Regions from separate parts of the Pseudoalteromonas sp. PPB1 genome, predicted to be linked through region 2. Evidence: predicted binding sites of a transcription regulator. Region 2 holds the regulator's gene; each other region holds the start of a gene.
The links. Region 2 encodes ArgR, which controls arginine synthesis, uptake and breakdown. Its sites were predicted from a motif close to ANTGAATANNTATTCANT; they were not measured.
Positions count from the first base shown of each region.

Region 1: gltB (glutamate synthase large subunit) is a predicted target of ArgR. The motif match lies at 3,580-3,597, and genes of this name have one in related genera.
Region 3: IY568_RS23520 (OadG family protein) is a predicted target of ArgR. The motif match lies at 3,495-3,512, and genes of this name have one in related genera.

Region 1 is NZ_JACEQV010000003.1:22,320-28,654, forward strand. Features, by position in the region: gene gltB (glutamate synthase large subunit) at 1-3,299, opposite strand, end outside; gene IY568_RS03950 (Grx4 family monothiol glutaredoxin) at 3,824-4,171, opposite strand; gene IY568_RS03955 (Fe-Mn family superoxide dismutase) at 4,445-5,026, shown strand; gene IY568_RS03960 (PrkA family serine protein kinase) at 5,450-6,335, shown strand, end outside.
Region 2 is NZ_JACEQV010000001.1:108,774-115,108, reverse strand. Features, by position in the region: gene IY568_RS00500 (Dyp-type peroxidase) at 38-952, shown strand; gene argR (transcriptional regulator ArgR) at 959-1,426, opposite strand; gene mdh (malate dehydrogenase) at 1,699-2,631, shown strand; gene serA (phosphoglycerate dehydrogenase) at 2,727-3,956, opposite strand; gene rpiA (ribose-5-phosphate isomerase RpiA) at 3,969-4,622, opposite strand; gene IY568_RS00475 (5-formyltetrahydrofolate cyclo-ligase) at 4,756-5,382, opposite strand; gene IY568_RS00470 (hypothetical protein) at 5,382-5,918, opposite strand; gene IY568_RS00465 (S10 family peptidase) at 6,140-6,335, opposite strand, start outside.
Region 3 is NZ_JACEQV010000042.1:4,312-10,646, forward strand. Features, by position in the region: gene IY568_RS23505 (hypothetical protein) at 1-84, opposite strand, end outside; gene IY568_RS23510 (sodium ion-translocating decarboxylase subunit beta) at 227-1,360, opposite strand; gene oadA (sodium-extruding oxaloacetate decarboxylase subunit alpha) at 1,371-3,146, opposite strand; gene IY568_RS23520 (OadG family protein) at 3,162-3,425, opposite strand; gene IY568_RS23525 (YcxB family protein) at 3,855-4,331, shown strand; gene csrA (carbon storage regulator CsrA) at 4,380-4,571, opposite strand; gene IY568_RS23535 (aspartate kinase) at 4,662-5,882, opposite strand; gene alaS (alanine--tRNA ligase) at 5,886-6,335, opposite strand, start outside.

The DNA.
Region 1 (6,335 bases), on a different contig from region 2:
AGCGCAACCATAGGTCCGGTGCCGAAGCCAAAGCTTTCAGCGCCCAGAATGGCCGCTTTGATGATATCCAGGCCCGTCTTCAAGCCACCATCCGTTTGCAAACGGATACGATGACGCAACCCATTCTCAACCAGAGCTTGCTGAGTCTCAGCGAGGCCTAGCTCCCAGGGACTGCCGGCATACTTAACTGAGGTAAGCGGGCTGGCGCCTGTACCACCGTCATATCCCGCTATGGTAATTAAGTCTGCGTAGGCCTTCGCCACACCGGTCGCTATGGTGCCTACTCCAGGCTCAGACACCAGTTTGACGGAGATCATGGCTTTAGGATTGACTTGCTTGAGGTCAAAGATCAGCTGCGCTAAGTCCTCAATGGAGTAAATATCATGGTGCGGCGGTGGAGAGATCAAGGTGACCCCAGGCACTGAGTATCTTAATTTAGCGATATAAGGCGTCACCTTTTCACCCGGTAACTGGCCGCCTTCTCCAGGCTTCGCGCCCTGCGCGACCTTTATCTGGATCACGTCGGCACTTTGCAGATAATGCGGCGTCACCCCAAAACGGCCTGATGCCACTTGCTTGATACGCGAGTTTTTCTCAGTCCCAAATCGGAGTTTATCCTCACCACCTTCACCGGAGTTAGAACAGCCACCAAGCCGGTTCATAGCAATCGCCAGGGCCTCATGAGCTTCTGGCGAAAGCGCACCAATACTCATTGCCGCTGAGTCAAAACGTTTATATAACTCAGTGGCAGACTCAACCTGGTCAACATCTATTGCGGGGCCGCTGGTATTGAGCTTGAGTAGATCCCGTAAATTGGTTACCGGTCGGTTGTTTACCAGATCGGCATATTTTTGATAATCCGTGTAGTTACCGGAGCGCACTGCAACCTGGAGTGACTGAACAACATCCGGGTTATAGGCATGATACTCGCCACCATGGACGAATTTTAATAAACCGCCATGTGACAGTAACTTGCGCTTGCTATGCGCCAGTTTGTGTAACTGCACGCCGTCAGCCTCAAACTCCGCAAAGCCTGCACCTTGTATCCGACTGCTTACGCCTTTAAAACACATATCAACGATTTCGTCTGACAGACCCACCGCCTCAAACAGCATAGAACAGCGATAAGAAGCAATTGTACTGATCCCCATTTTGGACATGATCTTGTACAGGCCTTTATTAATCGCATTGCGATAAGCTAGGGTGACATCACGATAGGTTTTATCAATGACTTTACTGTCGCACAAAGCAACCAGAGTCTCGTAAGCCAGGTAAGGGTAAACTGCGGTTGCACCAAACCCGAGCAAAACAGCAAACTGATGTGGGTCGCGCGCGCTGCCCGTCTCCACGATAATGTTAGAGTCACAACGCAGATTGGTGTTTACTAACCGTTGCTGTACTGCTCCCACCGCCATCGCTGCGGGTACCGGCATAGTATCTTTACTAATAGCTCGGTCGCTTAATAACAACATCACACAACCGTGTGCTGCTTTTTTTTGCGCTTCATCACAGATCCGAGCGATTGCACTTTGCAGACTTTCGGCTTGAGGATCGTAGTTCAAAGAAATACGACACGCACTGTAATGATCGTCATCAGCAGCCAGCAATTGCTGAATATCTGAATAGGTCAAAACCGGTGAATCAAACTGTAGCCGTTTAGCGTGCCCGGTGGTTTCGTTAAACACATTCTGTTCACGACCAATGCAGGTCGCCAATGACATCACGTGGTTTTCTCGTAACGGATCAATTGGTGGATTGGTGACCTGTGCGAACTTTTGTCTGAAATAGTCGTAGAGCGAGCGGATCCCTTCCGATAACACAGCAAATGGCGTGTCGTCTCCCATTGACCCTGTTGCTTCCTGGCCATTTTGGCCCATCACCCGGATCACTTGCTCAATTTCTTCATTGCTGTAAGCAAACAGCTTTTGATAAGTCAGCAAGGTATCGTCATCAAAATCCCGTTGACCCGCATCCGCTTCAGCCAGGGCTTCAAATGGTGTTAGCCGCTTAACGTTTTGCTCTAGCCAGGTTTTATAAGGGTGTCTGGCCTTAAGGTCTTCGTCGATTTCGTCGGATTGCCAGATTTTGCCATGCAGTGTGTCTACCACTAACAGTTCACCAGGTCCAACACGGCCTTTCTCAATAACTTCATCGGGCTCGTAATCCCAGATTCCGACTTCAGATGCCAGAGTGATAAAGCCATCTTGCGTAATCACATACCGCGCAGGTCGCAGGCCATTTCTGTCCAGGTTGCACGCAGCAAAACGACCATCAGACATCACGATTCCTGCTGGACCATCCCAGGGTTCCATATGCATTGAGTTAAAGTCGTAAAATGCCCTGAGCTCTTCATCCATGGCACGATTTTTTTGCCAGGCAGGCGGCACCAACATGCGCATCGCGCGAAAGATATCCATGCCCCCGGCCAGAAATAATTCAAGCATATTGTCCAGGCTGGAAGAGTCTGAACCGCTTTCATTGACAAATGGCGCGGCATTTTGCAAGTCTGGTAGCAATGGCGAAGCAAACTTATAGGCCCGCGCTTTTGCCCACTGACGGTTACCAGTGATGGTATTAATTTCACCATTATGCGCCAGATAACGAAATGGCTGCGCCAACGGCCAACGCGGTTGTGTGTTAGTCGAAAAGCGCTGGTGAAATACACAGATGGCGCTTGTCATTCGGATGTCTGCCAAGTCCAGATAAAAGTTTGGCAGATCGGCCGGCATCATCAGGCCTTTGTATATAGTCACCAGGCCCGACAGGCTCGCAATGTAAAAGTCCGGATCTGCTTCCAGACGCTTTTCAATACGCCGACGTGCAATGTACAGTCGGCGCTCCAGGTCTTTTGGTCGCCACCCTTCCGGGGCAGACACAAACACCTGCTCAAACTGAGGCAGCTGCTCGGTAGCGATTGGGCCAAGCATACCCGGGTCTGTCGGCACTGTCCGCCAACCGACGAGCGTTAAAGTTTCTTTTTCTAATTCTTCGTTGATGATGTCACGTGCTTGCTTGGCAAATGACGGATCCTGGTTAAGAAACACCATGCCTACTGCATAGTTTTTCCCAAGATGCCAATCATTCTCAGCTGCAATTGCTCTGAAAAAACTATCGGGTTTTTGTAGCAGCAAGCCACACCCATCCCCTGTTTTTCCATCCGCAGCTATGCCCCCACGATGCTGCATTCTGTCCAGGCCAGTAATTGCCGTACGGATCAGCTTATGGCTCGCCTGACCTTGCGTGTGCGCAATCAAGCCAAAACCACAGTTTTCTTTTTCTAATGCCGAGTCATATAACATGGACTCCTCCCCTTGCTACAACTGCCAGCCGGTAATTTCAGACGAACTACTGGCAGATAATCAAAGCTAGCCTTGATTAGTATTCGAGTCAATACAATAAAGAATAGTTATTCACTTACATGAATATTTCTCATTAAAAGGTACTCAAATCTCTTCTTCTCATATAAAAGAATATTGAATAAAGGTAGAGAACCACAAAATGACACCGGTATCAAATCAAAAAAATAGGACAAACCGAACAAAACAAGGGAAGTTTACGTTAACGTAACCCCACTATTGAAATGAATAAATATTCACTATTCACCTTGTGAATTTGGCAACCCCTTGATTTGTGCAGGACGCGAGCTTGACGCATGCGTAAACCGAGTGTTGCAAAACTTAAAATACACCGTGAAACAAGAGAAAAGATATCAATGATAAATGCACAAATAAGCTGGTGCGGTACAAGAACAGAAAGGAGGAAAAAGGAACAAAAAAGGGCATGCAACCAACAGTCACATGCCCCACTATGAGTTAAATCAGACTTACTCGGCTTTTTCAGCGTCGTCTTCTTTATACTTAGCGGCTGTTTCAGCAATCAATGGCTGCAATTCGCCTTTTTGGAACATCTCGATAATGATGTCACACCCACCGATCAGCTCACCCTCAACCCATAGCTGTGGAAAAGTCGGCCAGTTGGCATAATGAGGCAGCTCAGCACGAATGTCCGGGTTAAGCAAAATATCGACGTAAGCAAACTGTTCACCACACGCCATCAGCGCCTGAGATGCCTGCGAGGAAAAACCGCAGTTAGGTAGCTTAGGTGACCCTTTCATATATAGAATGATCGGATTCTCTGCGATTTGCTGTTTAATCTTTTCAATGGTTTCCATTATTTACCTCAAAATGACGATAGCATAACCCATAATCGCATCCGCTTTGCCAGGCACCGCCTGTCAGCCGTTACTCTGCCCGTACAAAATAAATGCAATCTGAGCCATTCATTTTACAAGTCTTGGCTATTGCCATTGCTGTTTGCCAAAACTTGAGTAAAATACTCAGGAATTATAATATCACTATATGCCGTCAAATCGTATAGAAATGTAAGCTAAGAAAGACATTGCTTTTATTTGCTTTGACAATTTAACAACGAAATGGAGATTAACATGGCTTTTGAACTACCGTCACTTCCGTATGCTATCAACGCGCTTGAGCCGCATATTTCTCAGGAAACGCTTGAGTTCCACCACGGTAAACACCACAACACGTACGTTGTAAAACTAAACGGCCTTATCCAAGGCACAGACCTTGAGAACAAATCTTTAGAAGAAATCGTATGTAATTCAGAAGGCGGCGTATTCAACAACGCAGCGCAGATCTGGAACCACACTTTCTACTGGCACAGCCTTGCACCAAATGCAGGTGGCGAGCCTACTGGTAAGGTCGCTGAGCTGATCAATGCAAAATGGGGCTCTTTCGCAGCATTCCAGGAAGCATTCAATGACAAAGCTGTTAACAACTTCGGTTCTAGCTGGACTTGGTTGGTACAACTTGCTGACGGTTCATTGGATATCGTTAATACTTCTAACGCGGCAACTCCGTTAACGGAAGCAGGCGTAACGCCAATCATCACCGTAGACCTGTGGGAACACGCTTACTACATTGATTACCGTAACGTTCGTCCAGACTACCTGAAAGGTTTCTGGGCACTGGTTAACTGGGATTTCGCAAACGCAAACCTTGCTTAATTCTGAGATAGTGTAAAAGGCGCTTTTTAGCGCCTTTTTTGTTACCCTTTACACCTGACTATTACCCCTTTTCACCGTCCGTTATTCCTAATATTAAACACTTCAATTCCAACACCTGAGATGTACTGCACATAGCTCATTTTCGTTATACACTGCTGACACCAATACAGGAACTGAATTACATATTCAGACGGGCTAATTGGCATTTAGATACCTGCCTTACTATCCTAATTTGACCATTTGTATGAAATCTGTAAGTAAAAGCTCCTTAAGGTCAATTGACGCCCATATTCCACACTAATGCATTGAGCTGAATAGACATTAAATTACTGGAATTTTTAGGCAATTTTTAAATAACCCGACTAAGCTTTAAGTAGCCTTGCATTAAGAGACCGCATCATCAACAGGTTATTGGAGTTCATTATGAGTATATTTGAGCATTACCAGTCCAGATACGAAGCGTCCCAAGAAGAAGAGTTCACGATTGCGGAATATTTGGAAATATGTAAAGAAGATAAAGCTGCATATGCGAGCGCCCCAGAGCGCCTGCTAATGGCAATTGGTGAACCTGAAATGGTTGATACTTCGACAGATGCGCGGCTCAGCCGTCTGTTCTCAAATCGCGTCATCGCACGCTACCCCGCTTTCCATGAGTTTTATGGCATGGAAGACGCCATTGAACAGATCGTTTCTTACCTAAAACACGCCGCACAAGGCCTGGAAGAGTACAAGCAAGTACTTTACTTGCTTGGCCCAGTCGGTGGCGGTAAGTCCTCAATTGCTGAAAAACTCAAGTACCTAATGCAGCAGGTACCCATCTATGCAATTAAAGGCTCCCCGGTCAACGACCACCCACTGAGCCTGTTTAATCCGCTCGAAGATGGTGAACTACTTGATAAAGAGTATGGCATTAACAGCCGTTATTTGCGCACCGTAATGTCACCTTGGGCAACTAAGCGATTGCATGAATTTAACGGTGACATATCCAAGTTTAGAGTAGTAAAACGCTATCCCTCAATTTTAGACCAAACAGCCATCGCCAAAACTGAACCAGGCGACGAAAACAACCAGGACATTTCCGCATTGGTTGGTAAAGTCGATATTCGTAAACTGGAGCATTACGCTCAAAATGATCCAGATGCCTACTCATATTCAGGCGCACTGTGTTTAGCGAATCAGGGCTTAATGGAATTTGTAGAGATGTTTAAAGCCCCCATTAAAGTGCTGCACCCATTACTCACCGCAACGCAGGAAGGCAACTATAACGGCACAGAGGGTATCTCGGCTCTGCCCTTTAACGGCATAATTT
Region 2 (6,335 bases):
AGATTTTCGCGTGTTGATATAATGATAGGATGGGGTGATGGCGCAAGCACAATCAGGGGTATGTGCCGAGGCAAATCTGCATGGTTTGCACTTATTTTTTAATGTACTGGATGGTCAGGATGAGGCGGTGCGCTCGGCACTCAGTCAGTCTGGCAGACTACAGGACGAACTTAGCGACCGCTTTTCAGAGGCCATGCTCAGCAGCTTTGTGGCTGTTGGGGCGCAATATTGGCCCCATATTTATCCCGAGTTCATTCCCCCTCAGTTGAAAAGTTTTCCCCTGATTAAAAGCAGTGAGCATTTGTGTAACAGTCAGCCTTTTGATTTGCTTTATGTGATCCGCTCAGATCGGGAAGACGTGAATCACCTGTTTGCCCAGAGTGTGCTTCACATGTTGTCCGGGTGTGTTGAACTGGTTGCGCAGGTACGCGCTTTTCGTTTTCTCGATGGTCGAGATTTTAATGGGTTTGTTTATGGTGCCGATATACCTCACGGGCGGTTTAAACGTCAGGTAGCCTTAGTGAATAACTCTGGAGGCCTGGATGATCAGGGCAGTTATATCCATATTTTGCGGACTCAGTTCGATTTGGCCCGCTGGCAGGCGTTACCTTTGTCAGATCAGGAGCAACTGATGGGGCGCACCCGGCTGGACAACGAGTTGATTGATGATGCGCCACCATACAATCATGCTCGATTGAATGAAATAAAAGACAGTGAAGGCAGGCCATTGTTATTGAATCAGAGTATGCCCTATGGGGATGTTTATGAGCAAGGCAGCCTATGGCTCAGCTGCGCTGCAAAAGGCAACGCGTTTGAGCAGCTATTACATAGTCGCTTTGGATTGTCTGGTGATGGGGATTATGATCCGTTACTGGATTATTCACAAGGCGATATGGGGGCCGCATTTTTTGCGCCATCGTTACAGTTCTTGCAACAAATGGCGCAATCATAATCGTTATTAGACGTTGTCAAACAGTGTTTTGACACGCTCCAGCGTCGCGTCGATTTCAGACACTTTGGCGGGTGCGATAAAAATGGTGTCATCGCCAGCGATGGTCCCTAATACACCGTCGGCAGATCCCAAAGAATCCAATAAGCGTGCAATCAGCTGGGCGGCGCCCGGGCTGGTGCGTATGATGATCATCATCTCGTTGTGCACTATGTCAATGACCAGCTGGCGTAACGGGCTTTTTGCCGTTGGTACGCCCATCTCGGCGGGCAAACAATACACCATTTCCTGTTTGGCATTGCGGGTCCGGACGGCACCGAACTTACTTAGCATACGAGAGACTTTACTTTGGCTGATATTGTCAAATCCCTGCTCTTTGAGGGCATCAACAATTTCACCTTGAGAACCAAAATTTTCTTCTTTTAACAGGGCCTTAAAGGCTTTAACGAGGGCTTCTTGTTTTTCCTGCGGCTGCATACTTAATACTTCTTTGTGACTCGACTGTTAGGATTTTACACAAAACCAGTCTGTTACCCAAATTTCAGGACAAGAAGATTCTTCAAGCGGTGTAGATTATCGATATTAGAAACGCAGCGCATGCGTAAACCATTAGTAGCAGAATTTGTCGCGAACTTTACAACTATAGTCGAAAAAAAGACGAAAATTGCGCGTATAAATTTGTTTTTGGCGGCGCTTTTCATTATCTTTACAGCACATTTAATTCCACCTTCAAATTATGGAGAATTCCAATGAAAGTTGCTGTATTAGGTGCCGCTGGCGGTATCGGTCAAGCATTGTCTCTTTTGCTTAAAAACGGTTTGCCTGCTGGTTCTGAGCTTGCGCTATATGACGTAGCGCCAGTAGTACCTGGCGTAGCGGTTGATCTGTCTCACATCCCAACAGCGGTAACAGTCGCTGGTTTTGGTAAAGACGACCTGGATGCAGCGCTGGTTGATGCAGACATCGTATTGATCCCTGCAGGTATGCCACGTAAGCCAGGTATGGATCGTGCTGATCTGTTCAATGTAAACGCGGGCATCATCAAGACTCTGTCTGAAGGCATCGTTAAAAACTGTCCTAAAGCTCTGGTTGGTGTGATCACTAACCCTGTGAATGGCACTGTGCCAATCGTTGCTGAAGTATTCAAAAAAGCGGGTACTTACGATCCAGCTCGCGTTTTCGGTGTAACAACACTGGACGTGATCCGTGCAGAGACTTTCATCGCTGAGCTGAAAGGTCTGAACGTAAACGACGTTAAAGTACCTGTGATCGGTGGTCACTCAGGTACAACTATCCTGCCTCTGCTTTCTCAGGTTGAGGGCGTTGAGTTCTCTGACGAAGAAGTAGCTGCATTGACTAAACGTATCCAGAATGCGGGTACTGAAGTGGTTGAAGCGAAGGCGGGTGGCGGTTCTGCAACTCTGTCTATGGGCGCAGCGGCAGCGCGTTTCTGCTTCTCACTGGTTAAAGGTCTGCAAGGTGAAAACGTGGTTGAGTACGCTTACGTTGAAGGCAACACTGGTGATGCAACTTTCTTCGCACAACCAGTTCGTCTTGGCAAAAACGGCGTAGAAGAGCTGCTACCTTACGGCGAGCTGAGCGCGTTTGAGCAACAAGCAAAAGACGACATGCTTGCGACTCTTGAAAAAGACATCAAAGAAGGTGTTGATTTCATGGCATAATTGCCACATTGCAGTGCAATAAATTGCACCGCAATTGAAACTAAAAAAGCCTGTCTTGTGACAGGCTTTTTTGTGTCTGCGGCATATGCGGTTTATTAGTGCAGGATCCGGGCGCGGATAGTACCTTCTACTGCGCTTAGCTCTTTTAATGCAACTTCAGAGTGGTCGCTGTCAACATCGATGACCACGTAGCCAATGCTGTCATCCGTTTGCAGATACTGCGCGGCAATGTTGATGCCATGTTGTGCAAACGCCTGGTTAATTTGTGTCAGGACGCCTGGGCGGTTCTCGTGCACATGGAGCAGACGACTGCGGTTTGATAGCTCAGGCAGTGACACTTCCGGGAAGTTGACTGCGGTGACGGTGGAGCCATTGTCTGAGTACTTAGTGAGTTTACCCGCGACTTCAATGCCAATGTTTTCCTGTGCTTCCTGCGTAGAACCACCGACATGTGGCGTTAAGATCACATTGTCGAATTGACGCAGTGGGGAGACAAACTCTTCCTCATTAGACTTGGGCTCGACCGGGAATACGTCGATAGCAGCACCAGACAGTTTTCCGGCGCTAAGTGCCTCGGCCAGTGCATCGATGTCTACCACTGTACCGCGAGATGCATTGATCAGAATCGCGCCTTGCTTCATCACTTCCAGCTCGGCCATACCGATTAGGTTTTTAGTTTGTGGCGTTTCTGGGACATGCAGGCTAACTACATCGGCACGTTGAAGCAGCTGGGTTAAGCTCTGGACCTGTTGTGCATTACCCAGGGTCAGTTTGTCTTCAATGTCGTAAAACTCGACTTTCATGCCGATGTTTTCAGCCATGATCCCCAGCTGAGTGCCTATGTGACCATATCCGATGATCCCCAGCGTTTTACCGCGGGCTTCAAAAGAGCCGATGGCCGATTTAAACCATTCACCTCGATGTGCCATGGCGTTGCGTTTTGGAATGCCACGCAACAATAGCAGGATTTCACCCAAAACCAGTTCCGCCACTGAGCGAGTATTAGAAAACGGGGCATTAAAGACGGCAATGCCGCGCTTTTTAGCTGCACTGAGATCGACTTGATTAGTACCAATACAGAAACAGCCAATCGCGACGAGCTTTTCAGCCGCTTCTAACACCCTTTCATTAAGGTGAGTGCGCGAGCGGATCCCCACAAAGTGGACATTTTTGATCCGCTCAATCAGTTCATTTTCAGGCAGCGATGTCTTCACGTACTCGATATTGCTATAACCGTTGCGTTTGAGCGTTTCAACTGCGCTCTGATGTACGCCTTCCAACAATAAAATGCGAATTTTGTCCTTAGACAAGGATACCTTACTCATGACTCATTCCTGTTACTTAATTTGTGGCCCCTCTGAGGTACCAGTGATGACGATGTCGGCACCGCGCTGAGCAAACAGGCCATTGGTAACAACACCGACGATTTGATTAATTTTCTCTTCCAGTTCAGTTGCTTGTGTAATGGACAGCCCATGCACATCCAAAATCACATTGCCGTTATCCGTTACCACACCCTGACGATAGACGGGATCGCCACCGAGCTTAAGTAATTCGCGGGCAACATAGCTGCGTGCCATTGGGATCACTTCAACGGGTAACGGGAATTGTCCCAATACGTCTACATGTTTGGTGTTGTCGACGATACAGATAAACTTGCGGGCAACAGCAGCGACAATCTTTTCGCGTGTCAGAGCTGCGCCACCGCCTTTGATCATCTGATTGTGAGCATTAATTTCATCTGCGCCATCCACATATATATCCAGTTCAGAGACGTCGTTGAGTTCGAACACGTCGATGCCCAGTGCTTTGAGCTTTTCCGTAGAAGCCTCTGAACTTGAAACTGCTCCTTTTATGGTGTCTTTGACACTTCCTAGTGCGTCTATAAAGTGATTGACGGTGGAACCTGTACCTACACCAACGACTGTACCGGCTTCTACATATTGTAATGCCGCCCAGGCAGCTGCTTTTTTCATTTCATCTTGAGTCATAACGCGATCACTGTTTTAGTTGATTATTGGTTCGCAATTATACGCTCAAAGCACAAAAAAAATATGTCATATGCCATCAATGACTGAAATTATGATCAGGTGCTCAAGGCTTGTTTACAGTGACAACGCGTTATTACCCGTTTTGCCACTGATAGCAGTGCTGTGGCGTGATTATGGTTGGTAAAGGCACATCCCAGGCTTCGGTTGGTAGTGCTGAAACTTTCTGACATTCATGAGCCAGACCAATCAATTTAGGCTGTTGCCAGTTCTCACGGTAATAACGCGCCAGCGTACGATCATAATAGCCACCGCCCATACCAAGGCGGTTCCCTGAATCGTCAAATGCCACCAAAGGGAGCAGCAAGTAGTCTAGCTGCGCCAGTGGACAAATTTGGCTACAATTCAATTCTGGCTCTAAGATAGCATAGCGATTCTGCTTCATGGGTGAGTTTTTTTCATACTTCTGAAAGAGCAAAGTAACGCCGCTGAAGGGGTGTATTACAGGCAAATAAAGGTCCACGCCTTTGGACCAAAGTGATTGAATTAAAACGTTAGTTCTTAGTTCGCCATCGTTCTCGAGGTAGACCCCGATGCGGGCGTTTTTAGTGGGTTTTGTATGTTGAAAAAAATTAATAGTTAGTTTTTTACTTGCCTCTATTTGTTGTTGTTCAGTTAGGCTGTTACGCAATTTCCTAATGCTTTTCCTGATATCTTTCCTTGATGATGCAATTTTTTCATTTTCAAGTGAGGCTGCTTTCATTACATAGGTACCAATTCAGGGAAAGCCAGACTGAGCCCCAACACAATCAGTAACAACACTAATAATGACAGGAGAATATACAGCAGCTTCTTAGAGCGTTTGGGGGGCTCATTGTCGAGTTCCAGTTCACTAAATAAAGCTTCATCTTCCCACTCATCCTCTTCATGCTGTTCATCCTGAACTTGCTTGCCATCGATGCGTTGCTCCAGTTCATCGAGCTTTTCTTCGATACGGATGAGACTGCTGGTGATGTAATCCAGAGCATCAAATACACGTTCATTAGCTGCATTTTGAATGTTTTCTGCGGGGGCTGAGGCCTGTGATTGCAGTTTACTCTGGATCCCGTATACGGCGAGTAATTTGGCCTGCTTTAGGCACTTTTGCTTATCACCTGGGCCAAATAAAGGTTTACCGGCAGTGAAGTCGACGACTTTCTGCGTCGGTACTTTTAACTTGGCAGCGAGTTGCTCTGTGGCTGCCTGGCTGTCAGTGTCGGGCTTAAAGCCGGAAAACACGACGCGAAAATGTTCGCTCATGAGGTTTCCTCAAAATTGTTACTTCGGGTCCATTATATACTCCGCGCCCCTGTGAATTGTCGTTAACTTATTGCTGGGTAAGCGGAATAAAAAAGATGGACATCGTCAATTGTTGTTTTGAGTATACCTAACTTTTAAGCATAGTGTGTGAAGTAATCACAATGGTCATTACGAGACAAGAAACGCACTGCATTGCAGCGCCGTGAGAGACTTGTGTGAGATCAGTATTTAGCAGGTTGATTGTACTTTAATGCGTCAGTAATGAATGCTCGCAGATCCTGATTGGCCAGGGTGAGGTCCGGGCGGCGCAGATACATCATGTGGCCAGAGCGGTAGCCTTTAAAACGCAACCGGTCCTGCATTTTACCACTGGGGTCGAGGTGCCAGAGGTTATACTTACCGTCAAAGTAGTTGGTG
Region 3 (6,335 bases), on a different contig from region 2:
CATTCGGCTTTGATACTTTTCCAGAAGTGGGATCAAGACTAACAAAGCAATAATCAGGCTCCCTAAAATAATCAAAACATTCATTACTACGCGCTCCTTATGTTGATAGCGATACCATGCCACAGCCGTGCTGAGTTTGCCAAGTGTCAGCTATTGTCAAATAAGAAACAAGTATATAAAAAGAAAAAAGCGCGAAGCAGTACTTCGCGCAACAGGTTGGAGAGTGCTAACCGACAAGTGCAAGCAAGATACCCGCAGCAACGGCACTTCCCAGTACCCCTGCGACATTTGGTCCCATAGCATGCATTAATAAAAAGTTGTGTGGATTGCTTTCTAAACCGACTTTATTGACGACCCTGGCAGCCATGGGCACCGCAGATACCCCAGCTGCACCAACCAGTGGATTGATTGGACTATCACCTGCAAAACGATTCATCACTTTGGCCATATAAACCCCGGATGCCGTGCCAATACTAAACGCTGCGGCCCCCAACACCAGGATCCCGATGGTCTCGACCGTCAAAAACTCATCTGCCGCCAGCTTAGAGCCCACCGCTAACCCCAGGAAAATCGTCGTGATATTGATAATTTCGTTCTGGGCTGAGTTACTCAGGCGATCAACCACCCCAGATTCGCGCATTAAGTTACCCAGACAAAACATCCCAACCAGCGGCGTTGCAGCCGGCAGGAATAATAAGGTCAGAGTCAACACGCCGAGCGGAAACAAAATTTTCTCCTGCTTTGAAACTGCTCTTAGCTGAGGCATGGCAATATTACGCTCTTCTTCGGTGGTCAGTAAGCGCATAATCGGTGGCTGAATGATCGGTACCAGCGCCATGTAAGAGTAGGCAGCTACGGCAATGGCGCCCAGCAACTCAGGTGAAAGCCTGGATGCCAGGAAGATGGCAGTTGGGCCATCCGCGCCCCCGATGATGGCTATCGCTGAAGCATCTTGCAACGTAAATTCAAACCCGGGGACGTAGTTAAGTAATATCGCGCCAAACAGGGTCGCAAAAATACCAAACTGCGCAGCAGCACCCAGCAGCAACATTCTGGGGTTCGCGATCAGTGCACTAAAGTCCGTGAGCGCACCAACCCCCATAAAGATCAAGAGCGGAAAAATACCACTGTCGATCCCAATATAGTAAACGTAATACAGCAGGCCGCCCGGATCTGCCAGGCCCGCAACCGGGATGTTGGTCAGGATTGCGCCAAAGCCAATCGGGACCAATAACAACGGCTCAAATCGCTTTGCTATTGCCAGATAAAGCAAACCACAGCCGACGGCAATCATGGCCAGTGCAGGTAAGGTCATGTTGGCCAGCCCGGTGGCCGACCATAGATTTAATAGTCCATCCATACCCAATCTCCTATGCCAGTGCGACGATGGCATCACCAGCCGACACTGAATCTCCTTCGTTAACCAGGATATCGGCGATTTTACCGCTATGCGTGGCACGCACTTCGGTCTCCATTTTCATTGCTTCCATGATCAAGACCAGATCGCCCTGCTCGACCACATCACCCTGTCGGGCATGCAATTTAAAAATATTGCCTGCCAGTGGTGCGTTCAGCGTTTCACCGCTGCTGATCGAGGCAGACTGAGGCATCAGCTCGCTGTCCTTAACCTCAACTTCTTTGAGCTCTCCGCCAGGGGCAACCACTACGTTATATACCTTGCCTTCCACTTGCACACTGTAACGCTCTTGTTGAGGTTTACTCACTTGTACGGGCGCAGGGGTCGGTTGAGTTGGTTGAACCAACTCAGGTTTAGGTTCAAATGCCGCCGGGTTGTCACGATTTTGTAGGAATTTAAGACCAACTTGTGGGAACAAGGCGTAAGTCAGCACATCATCAATCACCGCATCACTCAGCGCAAGATCCAGACCTTTGGCTTTTTCGACTAAGTCACGCTCAAGCTCAGCCAGCTCTGGCTCTATCAAATCAGCAGGACGACATGTGATGGCTTGTGCACCGTCCAATACGCGTTGTTGAAGCGCAGCGTCAACCGGCGCAGGTGTTTTCCCGTACTCACCTTTAAGTACACCCGCCGTTTCTTTGGTGATGGATTTGTAACGCTCTCCGGTTAACACATTCAGAACGGCCTGAGTACCAACAATCTGAGAGGTTGGTGTCACCAAAGGTAAGTAGCCCAGATCCTGGCGCACAGATGGGATCTCCTTAAGTACCTCATCTAAACGGTCATCAGCCCCTTGCTCTTTGAGCTGATTTTCCATATTGGTCAACATACCACCTGGTACTTGTGCCGATAAAATACGGCCATCTACACCTTTAAGACTGCCCTCAAAGGCTGCATACTTTTTACGGACATCACGGAAATAAGCTGCTATCTCCTCAAGCTGCAATAAATCCAGCCCGGTATCTCGCTCAGTCCCCTCGACAATAGACACTAAAGTTTCGGTGGCACTGTGACCATAGGTCATACTCATGGAAGAGATCGCGGTATCCAGCATATCAATGCCTGCATCCACCGCTTTTTGGTAGGTCGCTGTGCTCAGGCCTGTCGTAGCGTGGCATTGCATAGCAATCGGCACAGACACCGTATTCTTCAATTCACGGATCAGAACTTCTGCGTCATAAGGTTTCAGTAACCCTGCCATGTCTTTGATACAAATTGAATGACATCCCATTTGTTCAAGTTGTTTTGCCTGCGCTAACCACATGTCCAGAGTATGTACCGGACTGACCGTATACGAGATAGTGCCCTGTGCATGTGCACCAACTTTGATCGCAGCACGGATAGCTGTTTCCAGATTACGCACATCGTTCATGGCGTCGAAGATACGGAACACGTCAACACCGTTGTGATGGGCACGCTCAACAAATTTTTCGACCACATCATCAGCGTAATGGCGATAACCCAGCAGGTTTTGTCCCCTCAACAGCATCTGTTGCTTGGTGTTTGGCATCGCTTCTTTCAGGGCGCGGATCCGATACCAGGGATCTTCACCCAGGTAACGAATACAGGCATCAAAAGTCGCCCCGCCCCAGGATTCAACTGACCAATACCCGACCTGATCCAATTGCTCAGCAATGGGCAACATATCTTCCAGGCGCATACGTGTGGCCAGTAAGGACTGATGTGCGTCGCGTAGCACCAATTCTGTAAGTTTGAGCTGTGACATAAGTGACCCCTTGAATTATTTTTCTGATTGGAAGTGCTGGTTACGGTATTGCGAAATCGCTGCGCTAATGGCGGCCAGGTGCTCGCCTGGTATTTTTCCTGCGTCTGAAGCCTGCGATTTAGTTGCCCTTGAGCTGGGCTGTGTTTGCGCTTCTTTTGGCGCGGCAAATTTAGATAACCCTTTCACCGCAACAATCAAAATAGACAAGAATACAAACACCCCGACCATGCCGGTCAGCATTAAGCTGGCTGCCTGAGCCAGTAAGGCGGTTATGTCCATCTCTGCTCTCCCCTTGTTGTTAACATTTTTTTGCGTGACATCATGCAGATACAATAGATAGCCACAATTTATAGATAATTATGCAACCATCATAACAAAACCGACTGCTTTGTAAACCAGCGTGTAAATTGGTATTACCAATAAGAATTCATACTAAATTTCAAACTGTTACGATATTCCAAATGAAAATTTAATGAAAACAGCCAAATAAATATGAAAAATAGTCAAGATACCTGGTGAGAATAGGCAAGTGGCATAAAAAACATTCACCCTCAGACTTCCCTTCAACAGAAACATACAATTGGTATGACCAAAAGTAAGTTTTTGAGACATGTTAACAAATGCTGTAAGCAGCGATCTGCAGTTTACGTAAAGCCTGCGCAAGTCGATTATTTCGGGGTATAATGGAGAGATGAAATAACTGGAGTTATGTGTGTGTTTCACTGCGAGTTTACGCTGGATAAAGATTACTTTCGTGAGTGTTTTGATCAATCTTTGCCTTACAGCAATGTCAGCAAACCCAAATATGCCCTGGTGGCATTTTTATTTATTTTAGGCTGTGTCGCTATCTACGGCCTGGACAACGCCTATCTAGGCAACTTTTTGATTTTACTTGCCGTTTTAGAGTGTATTGCACATTACTATCGACGCCCTTGGTGGGTAGCAAGACAAATGGTGACGCGGGCCAGTGGCAGTAAAATAACGCTACAAATTGATACACAGGGGATCACGGCGACCAATCCGTATAAGTCCTATCAGATCCTCTGGTCAGAAGTGAATAAGGTAGCAGAAACCCAACTGGGCGTGGTGCTGGTGCGTGCGGGTACAAACCAGTACATCTCTAAAAAAGCCCTCTCCGCGGAAGCCTTAGAGTTTATTTTGAGCAAAAAAAATAGCCACGACTGAGTGGCTACCTTTTCGAATTCTACCGGGCTGTTGTCCGGGAATCAGGTATTACATATTACCCGTAGTCGGGTTAGACTTTTCAGCCTGAATACGCATGTAGATCTCTTCACGGTGTACAGAAACATCTTTAGGGGCGTTAACGCCAATACGAACTTGATTTCCTTTAACACCTAATACGGTTACAGTTACTTCATCACCTATCATTAGAGTTTCGCCTACACGGCGAGTTAGAATTAGCATTCTCTTGCTCCTGTTATTCCAAAATTTAAAAGATTCCGCGTCTTGGTCATTTTAATGAAAAGTTTCCGTAAAAGTAAGCAAAATTATTGCCTAATCGTCACTTTCCAGTTTAAAAGCGTCATGCAGAGCACGTACAGCCAACTCAAGGTATCGCTCATCGATTAATACTGAAATCTTTATTTCCGAGGTTGCAACTAACAAAGGTGAAATATTCTCTGCCGCCAGCGCCGAAAAGAATGTGCCGACATTAGCAGAGTGCGACTTTAAACCCACCCCTACCGCTGAGATTTTTACAACCGCAGTGTTACTGACGATTTCAACTGCGCCAAACGTGTGCTGATGCGTCCTGAGCAAATCCAGCGCCTGCAGATGATCATTGCTGTGCACAGTTAAAGCATAGTCTATTTTGCCAGTATGTTGATTCATTTGACTGATCATGTCGACTTCTATCGCATATTCACCTAGAAGTGACAAGATTTTAGCCAGGGTTGTGGGACTGTCGGATGCCTGTTTAACCATCAGCAGACATTCATCTTTTTGATGTGCAATCCCCGATACCACTTTCTTATTCATGGGGCTTTCCTCGTAAGTTATCAAGGTCCCGGCATCTGGTTTAAAGGTAGATAAAACACGTAATGGTAGGGTATAACGCCCGGCCGCTTCGACAGAGCGGATCTGCAACACCTTAGCCCCCAGGCTTGCAAGCTCCAGCATTTCCTCGAATGTAACCCGAGTCATACGACGCGCTTTTGGTTCAATCCGGGGATCACAGGTATAAACACCGTCTACATCGGTGTAAATCTGACACTCATCAGCCCCCAACGCAGCGGCAATTTCAACAGCGCTGGTATCCGTCCCGCCACGCCCTAAAGTCGTGATATTACCTTCAAGGTCACGGCCCTGAAAACCGGCAATGATACTAATGTGGTGCTGTTGCAGCTCTTGACGTAAACGTGAAGTATCTATATCAGCAATACGGGCACGACCAAACATATTGTCTGTGACAATACCGACTTGATCGGCCAGTAAACTGATGGCGGAATGGCCCCGTTTAATAATGGCCATTGCCAGTAAAGCGATAGATACCTGCTCACCGGTGGTCAGCAGGACATCGAGTTCTCTGGGGCTGGGTTGCGTGTCTATCTGTCTGGCCAGATTAATCAGACGATTGGTTTCACCTGACATGGCTGACAACACAACCACTACTTGATGACCAGCTTGTCGGGTCTTGACCACCAGGTCAGCGACAGCTTCGATACGCTCAACCGAGCCTACCGAAGTGCCACCAAATTTTTGAACGATCAGTGCCACGTGTTACTGAGTTTTCTCGGCCAGCCACGCTGAAACACTGGCCAATGCAGCATCCAGATTTTGTGGCTCTGAACCGCCAGCCTGGGCCATATCAGGACGGCCACCGCCCTTGCCACCTACCTGTGCAGCCATATGATTCACCAGGTCACCGGCTTTCACACGTCCAACCAAATCTTTAGTGACACCAGCGATCAGGCTAACTTTGTCACCATTTGCCACACCCAGAGCGATAACCCCTGAGCCCATCTTGTTTTTCAGGTCATCGACCATGCCACGTAACGCTTTAGACTCAGTACCTGCTACGTTAGCAACCAACACTTTAATGCCATTGATGTCCGTTGCAGATTCAAGTAAGGACGCTCCAGCGGCACTTGCCAGCTTATCGTTCAGCTGAGACACCTGCTTTTCTAAACCTTTGGCTTTTTCAATCAGGGCTGCTACTTTGTCCAGCGC